2 regions of the Lysinibacillus sp. NPDC097195 genome follow, and region 1 is predicted to be linked to the other one. Evidence: riboswitches for the same ligand, from Rfam matches in the RefSeq annotation. Region 1 holds a riboswitch; the other holds the start of a gene.

Region 1 (4,096 bases):
AACAAAGACAACAACAGCAATTAATAGCAACAATTGAAAAACATGAAAAACAAATGGAGCCTTATGCTGAGTATTTAGAAAAGCTACCTATTCTTAAGGAACAAGTAACTTTATTAGCCCAAATTGAAAAATATGAGCGAGCAATCGAACAAGCTGAGCAAGCTGTCAACTTAGCGCGACAACAATATCAAGAAAGTAAAAGTGCACTACAAACAAAAGAACAACAATGGATAGCTAGTCAGGCAAGTATATTAGCAGCCCAATTAAAGGATGGCGATCCCTGCCCAGTTTGTGGAAGCACAACACATCAATTAGCACATAACGAACCAAAAGAAGTAGTCGACGAAGTGGAGCTAGAATCGATACGTGCTACAGCAAATGCCAATGAGCGTAAGTATTTGGAACAAGAAGCGACACTAAAATCGACGAAACAACTGTTACAGGATGTGAATGAACAATTAGAGGCTCATCACATATCATTAGCAGAGAAACTAGAACTGACATCCTCTTTACACTTTGTTGAACAACAAGTCGCAGTGTTGAAAATCGTGAATGATCAACTGTCTGTTGCACGAGCAAAGCTAAAAGGGCATGTCGAACAAAATGAACACCTACAACAAAAACAAATTCAATTAGAGCAACATTTTGCTGAGCAGACCAATGACTTAATAAAACAGCAAGCTATAGTAGAAGAACAGCAAAAGCATATTCCTGAGCATGTGCAGTCATTACAAGAGCTAAAGCAAACAATTGCAGATGTCGGACAGCAAAAGCTTGCACTTCAAACTGCATGGCATACAAGCCAGCAAAACTTGCAAGTGGCACAGGAGGCAACAAGTAAGGCGACGATGGTGGAAGAGTTGGCTAAAAAAGCATATGAGGAATTGCAAAAAACGCTTAATGACAAACGCGAACAGTTTTTAGCTAGTATGAAGGATGTTGGTTTTGCAAGCTATGAAGAATATGCTGCTGCAAAACGAAGTGTTGTACAAATTGAGGATTTACGTAAAGCTTGTCATGATTATGCATTGCAGCTCCATTCTTTGCAGCAACAACTGGCAGATGGTGCAAAGCATCTTGAAGGAAAAGCGAAGCAAGATTTAACAATATTAGAAGAAAAGCTTGAAGGGCTGCGCAACACATACGAAGAGGCATTTAAAACTTTGCAATTGACCCAAAGCTATGCAAGGGCATGTGCTGACTTTATCGTTAAAGTTGAGGAAACAGCAAATGAAATAAATGTCCTTGAAAAAGAAGCGGGGCGTGTCAAGGAACTTTATACATTGTTAAATGGCCAAAATCCGAAAAAACTATCCTTTGAGCGCTATATTCAAATTAGTTATTTGGATAAGATTACGGCAGCAGCAAATCTTCGCTTATTCCATTTATCAAATGGACAATTTGAATTGCGACGTTCCGACCGATTAGAGAAGCATGCGAAACAAAGTGGGCTAGGATTGGATGTTTATGATGCCTATACGGACCAGTTACGAGATGTTAAAACTTTATCAGGTGGAGAAAAGTTTAATGCATCATTAAGCCTTGCGTTAGGGATGGCAGATGTCATTCAAAGCTTCCAAGGCAATATACGAATTGAAACAATGTTTATTGACGAGGGCTTTGGCTCGTTAGATGAAGAAGCGTTAAATAAAGCCATTGATACGCTAATTGATTTACAGGACTCAGGCAGAATGATAGGCGTTATTTCACATGTAGCCGAATTAAAAGCTGCCATGCCAGCAGTGCTACATGTCGAAAAAACGTTAAGCGGACATAGCACAACACATTTTGAAGTAAAGTAAGTGCCAGGCACTGAAACAATTCTGAATTTTGATAGTGCGTTGAGCCGCGAAGTTTCTTGGTCAATGCCGAGAAAAAGTGCCAGGCACTCACACAATTTAAGTAAAAACCCACGGAGACTTCTGCTGCTTACTATGTTGAGCGGAAGGCGACGTGGGTTTTTCCGTTTTAGGATAGCGAAATATTTGCTACTATTTTCTGCGTGTTTGTACGTTAGCTGTTGTTCCTTTTTTAGCTGCGACTACTTTTTTTACGATAGGAATAACGATGGGTGCAAATTTTATAGCAGTTTTAACTACTTTTGATACTTTCACAAATACGACAGCTCCTTTGAACGAATTTTTAACGAATCACTCGTACAGCTTGCACTATATTCCAAATGACAATCGCTAATGATACGAGTAAATAAATTGCAAATGATACAAACCATATAATAATAAATGTATTCCCATTTGCAGAAGGGTCAAACATATTGAGTGACATCGTTGAAAAAATGAAAACGATAAAGAAGATGATGCCAAAGGCAAGTGGGATTAAGTGAGAAATAAGTGCTCTGACAGCATGTCTTTTGATATCACGATCATTTGAAACAAAATAGACAACTAACGGGACGATAAATGGTGCAAAAAAAATACTGAGATAACTAAATGCAGGTAAAATTTTTTGATTCTCCATCATTGTTCCTCCTTTTTTTATATTTACGCATTAAAAAATCAAAAGTTTCAAAAAAAAATAAGCGTGGAAAAGGTTGTAATCGTCCAGACGTTTGCGTACAATGAGGGTGTTCAATAAAAAATTAGATGTAACGACCACAAGGGGAGCTGATGATGTCAGCTGAGACTGGGCACGTAATGCCTTTACTCTTTGAACCTGTAAGTTAACACTTGCGTAGGGATGTGGATAGAAACCGACACTTTTACGATGTGAGGCTCTGTCCTGGCATCGTTTTTTTCATGCCGGATTGTGCGCATATCAATAATTGATTTCTATTCCTGCTCTTGTATCCTACATCGGAACAAAGGAGAGAATAATTTTATGGACAAAAAAAGATTACTCATGCTGGTCGAGATTGCCATTTTCGCAGCGATAGGACTTGTGCTTGATCAAGTTTCCTTTAAAGTATGGGCACAAGGTGGCTCTGTGAGCTTGGTGATGATTCCAATCATATTAATGGCGTTTCGTTGGGGCCTTTGGTCAGGGCTTGCAACAGGGCTATTGATTGGTGTTATACAAACAATGTTTGGTGCTTATATTGTGCACTGGCTTCAAGGATTACTAGATTATGGGGTGGCCTTTACCGTAGTAGGTTTAGCAGCAATCGTTCGTGAACCTGTATTAAAGGCAGCAACAGCTTTAAATAAAAAGAAAATGGCCGTTTATATTGTCATTGGTACGGTGTTGGCAGGTTTCCTTCGTTATCTTGCGCATACGTTCGCAGGTGCAGTATTTTTTGCTGAATATGCAGGCGATCAAAATGCATGGGTCTATTCAATTATTTATAATGGAACATACATGCTACCAGCTACCGTTTTAACCGCAATTGTTGGTGTGCTATTATTTACAGCAGCACCGCAATTAATGCAACGTAAATCTTAAACAATATTAGCCTATCCAAAAGGGAAAAATAGTATGCTAAGTATCTTAGTATGCTATTTTTTATTTTTAGAGCAATACTCGTTGAACAAAGTTGAGATTTGGTAAATTGTTGTTTTTTATTTGATGGTACGTCTAAAATCATGGCGGCATAGAATAATTAAAGCGTTTGGCGTTATGCGCATTTAAAGTTATGTTATATTAAAGAATAGATATTAGATGAAAGGGACGTTAAAAATGATTGTAAAAACGCAAGAAGAAATTGAAGCCTTTAAAAAAATTGGTCGCATTTGTGCCGAAATTCGTGAGGCGATGAAGGCAGCTACAAAACCAGGAGTGACAACACTTGAATTAGATGAAATTGCAGGGCGCATGTTTGCTGAAGCAGGAGCTATTTCAGGTCCTAAAGGTGAATACGATTTCCCTGGATATACTTGTATTAGTGTGAATGAAGAAGTGGCCCATGGTATTCCTGGACAACGCATTATTCAAGAGGGAGACATCGTCAATATTGATGTATCCGGTTCTCTAAATGGCTATTTTGCAGATACAGGTATTTCATTTGTAGTAGGGCAAGGTTACGAAGATAAAGAAAAACTTTGCCGCGTAGCGAAAAGTGCCTTTGATCGTGCTATGACAAAAGTAAAAGCTGGTTCTAAACTAAACCAAATTGGGAAAGCGGTAGAGCGTGAAGCTTATGCCA
Region 2 (4,096 bases), on a different contig from region 1:
TACGAAATTGCACAAGAATTTGGTGTTCAATTAGGAGCTGACGCTTCAGCTCGTGCCAACGGTTCCGTTGGTGGTGAAATCACTAAACGTCTTGTACAAATGGCAGAATCTCAATTAAAAGGTATGCCAAACAACAACCAATAATTGCAGAATAAGCAGTTATTGAACTTAAAACCAGTGACCGTAAAAGGCACTGGTTTTAGTTTGTTTAAAATGACTGTTTTTATGCTAAATGCAGTGCTTTGAAAACGGTAACGGTTTTATTTATATCATTACTTTCACAAATAGCGGAAATAACAGCCACACCGTCTGCACCTGCTTGCAATACAGCATAGGCATTGTGTAAGTCGATGCCACCGATTGCGACGATAGGCAGCTGTGGAGACAATTTTCGAGCATATGATAAAAATTCAGTTCCACTAGGCGGTTGAGCATCATTTTTTGAAGTTGTCGCATATATCGGCCCTATACCTACATAATCTGCTCCATATTGTAAAGCGACTTGTAATTCATCAGCACAGTGGACAGATACGCCAAGAATTTTTTGACCTATTTTTTGACGGACGAGCGATACGGGAAGATCTTCTTGCCCAATATGAATACCATCAGCATCTAACTTTAAAGCAAGTTCAATATCGTCATTCACGATAAAGGGGACTGCGTATTGCTTGCATAAACTTTGACATTGACGCGCAAAGTTTTCATAGTGCTCATCTGTCAATGCACCGAGTCCTTTTTCACGAAATTGAAACATCGTAATGCCTGCTTGCAAAGCTGCCTCAAGTACTGCTAAAGGTTGTCCATTTTTTACATTCGTTGTACCCATAATAAAATAAAGCTGCAAATCCCTACGTTTCATGGATAATCACCTCGCAACTAGCTTGAAATTTTTTGTAAGCAAAATGATTCGTCGGTCCATTGCCATTGCCAATTGATAAATTATGAAGAATTGCTAGCTGTATAAACTTTTTCGCCTCAATAATCGCCTGTTTTAGAGGCAGTTTTTGTCCAATAAAAGCTGTTAATGCAGCTGAAAATGTACATCCTGTACCGTGAGTGTTCTTTGTAGCAATACGAGGAGTCTGCATTGAAAATGTTGTACCATTGTTAAAAAATACATAGTCCACTGCAAAATCTTCGTTAGCTAAATGTCCACCTTTTATAATGACACATTGCACACCAAGCTGTAATAATGCTTGTGCTGCTTGCTGAATTTCTAATAAAGTTTCGATTTTACGCCCTATAAGAGTCTCTGCTTCAGGAACATTAGGTGTGACGATTGTGGCAAGTGGTAAAAGTTCTTCCTTTAATGCCGCTATCGCTTGTTGCTGTAATAAGCTTTCGCCACCTTTAGCAATCATTACTGGATCAACAATAAGGGGAATCGCTGAATGGCAGAAAGTCTGTGCAACGGTACGAATAATGTCAGAAGAAAAAAGCATTCCTGTCTTAATGGCAGAAATTGAAAAATCATCGAGTAAAACTTGAAGTTGTTTATTGACAAAGCCTTGGTCGATTGGTAATACATCCATTACACCTAATGTATTCTGTGCAGTCAAAGCGGTAAGAACAGAAGTTCCGAAAACGCCTAATTCTTGAAATGTTTTTAAATCAGCCTGGATACCTGCTCCGCCACCACTATCAGAGCCAGCAATTGTCGTAACAATGTGCATTAGTGATCACCATCCTTCGATAAACGATGTAATTCATTTAAGATGGAAACAGTAAAATCACCGTTAAATGGTGTAGTAGAAGCAGCATGTTTCGCCACTTGTTTATAGGCGGTTAATGTATCGCACAGCTGGGAAAATGGCGCTGTACCAACACTATAAGCAGCACAACAAATTGCGCTTAACAAACAACCAGTGCCAGTAACTTCTGTCATGCGCAAATGCCCACCAATAATCCATTGGGCTTGATGGCCATCTGTTATAAAATCTTCTTCACCAGTTACAATAACGATGCATTGATATTTTTTGGCTATTTCTTTTGCTTTTTCTTCTACGGAGATGGAACCGACTCCACTATCAACACCTTTCTGTTGCCACTGGACGTTGGCGATAGTAGCAAGTTCTCCAATATTACAGCGAATAACAGCGAAGCGAAGTTCTTTTAATAATTGTTGTACTGTTTGTTTGCGAAAAGCTGTGGCTCCCACACCAACTGGGTCTAACAGTACTGGAATACCAAGAGCATTGGCCTTTTTTCCAGCAAGCAACATCGATTCTTTTGTCCGGCTAGTGAGCGTGCCGATATTAATGAGTAAGGCTGAGGAAATAGCTACCATTTCTTCGACTTCTAGTGTTTCATCAGCCATTACAGGAGAAGCACCAATTGCTAATAAGCCGTTTGCTTGAAAATTTGCCACAACATAGTTTGTTATGCAGTGAATGAGTGGTTGTTTATTACGAATAGTTTGAAAAATCATCATAGTCCTCCTTTTGGATGGACGTAAGCATGCAAAAAAGCTCTTTTTCGTGCAAAATGTACACGTAAAAGAGCTTGTCATCAATAAAGAAGATGGATATTGCTCCCTACGTCAGTATTAACTAACAGGTTCAAAGGGTCAGGTTTTACCTTCTCAACTCGTTATGAGTCCCCCTGCAATCAAGAATTTTTAGTTGCCCAAAATGTAACATATCTTATCAGAGTATTCAATAGCTTTTTATCATAATTTGGAAATTAGTGACTGATGCCATAGAATAAACCATGATAATTGTCATGACTTTCTTAAAATAAGTCCCTTCCATTGAAATAATTAAAAAATGAGTTTTATAATAAACCTAGCAATAAGGAGGAAGTTATTATGAAAAGACAGGATTTAATCGCACCAGAATGGTATAACATTGTGGAGGAAATTGAAAAGTATGCACAGCAGCCATCTAAAAATGCATTAATTGTATATAATGAGCAGCAAGAAATTCAATACATTACATATGCGACATTACTAGAAAAGGCGAATCAGGCAGCCCATGTATTTACTTCACAAGGATTAACCAAGGGCGATGTCCTTTTAGTTATGGTTCCGAGATCTGTAGAGGCTTATATTGTTTACATAGCGGCATTGAAGGCAGGGTTAACAATTATCCCTAGCTCAGAAATGTTACGTACAAAAGATATTGAATATCGCATTACACATGCAAATGCGAAAGGTATTATTGCCTACGAGCCATATATTGAACAATTTGATCAAGTACAAAACTTAAACGGTATTTTGCAATTTGTAGTAGGCCAAGCGCATGCACCATGGCAACCATTACTTGAAAAAATGAAGGAGCAACCTACAACTTATACGAATCCGACACCGACAAAAAGTACGGACAATGCTTTTTTAGCCTATACGAGCGGTACAACAGGCAATCCGAAAGCGGCTGTTCATACACATAGCTGGGGTTATGCTCATTTACGCACAACAGCACCAAATTGGTTAGGTGTTCAAGAAAATGATATCGTTTGGGCTACAGCAGCGCCGGGATGGCAAAAGTGGATTTGGAGCCCGTTCCTAGCAACGTTAGGTAGTGGAGCTACAGCCTTTGTCTATAAAGGGAAATTTGATGCATCGACTTATTTATCGTTGCTTGAAAAATTTAAAATAAATGTATTATGCTGTACGCCAACCGAGTATCGCTTTATGGCAGCACTTAACAACCTACAGGATTATAATTTGAACGAGGTTCGCCAAGCTGTATCGGCAGGTGAGCCATTGAATAGTGAAGTAGTAAAAGTGTTTGCAGAGGCCTTTAATATTCAAGTTCGAGATGGCTACGGACAAACAGAAAATACATTACTAGTTGGCACAATGGTCGGCATGGAAGCACGCGCTGGCTCTATGGGAAAACCGACGCCAGGCAATACAGTAGAAATAATTGATGATCTAGGAAATCCAGTGTCTGAAGGTGTTGTGGGAGATATTGCTGTGCATCGAGAAACACCTGCGCTCTTTAAAGAGTACTTCCAAGATCGTGAACGCACAAGTTTACAATTCCGAGGTGACTGGTATATAACTGGAGACCGAGCATCTAAAGATGCACAAGGTTATTTCTGGTTTGAAGGTCGAGGAGATGATGTTATTATTTCATCGGGCTATACAATCGGG

Evidence for each region. Region 1 has a riboswitch for thiamine pyrophosphate ahead of thiT (energy-coupled thiamine transporter ThiT). Riboswitches for the same ligand answer to the same signal wherever they lie in the genome.
Region 2: linked by a shared signal. The riboswitch ahead of thiM (hydroxyethylthiazole kinase) and the one ahead of thiT (energy-coupled thiamine transporter ThiT) in region 1 are both predicted to bind thiamine pyrophosphate.

Annotation. Positions count from the first base shown of each region.
Region 1 is NZ_JBIWDP010000006.1:94,941-99,036, forward strand. It holds gene ACIQXI_RS19795 (AAA family ATPase) at 1-1,802, shown strand, start outside; gene ACIQXI_RS19800 (hypothetical protein) at 1,992-2,114, opposite strand; gene ACIQXI_RS19805 (magnetosome magnetite crystal formation protein family) at 2,143-2,475, opposite strand; TPP riboswitch at 2,605-2,712, shown strand; gene thiT (energy-coupled thiamine transporter ThiT) at 2,836-3,396, shown strand; gene map (type I methionyl aminopeptidase) at 3,631-4,096, shown strand, end outside.
Region 2 is NZ_JBIWDP010000001.1:172,639-176,734, forward strand. It holds gene ACIQXI_RS00885 (alpha/beta-type small acid-soluble spore protein) at 1-144, shown strand, start outside; gene thiE (thiamine phosphate synthase) at 224-859, opposite strand; gene thiD (bifunctional hydroxymethylpyrimidine kinase/phosphomethylpyrimidine kinase) at 849-1,673, opposite strand; gene thiM (hydroxyethylthiazole kinase) at 1,673-2,428, opposite strand; TPP riboswitch at 2,515-2,613, opposite strand; gene mbcS (acyl-CoA synthetase MbcS) at 2,807-4,096, shown strand, end outside.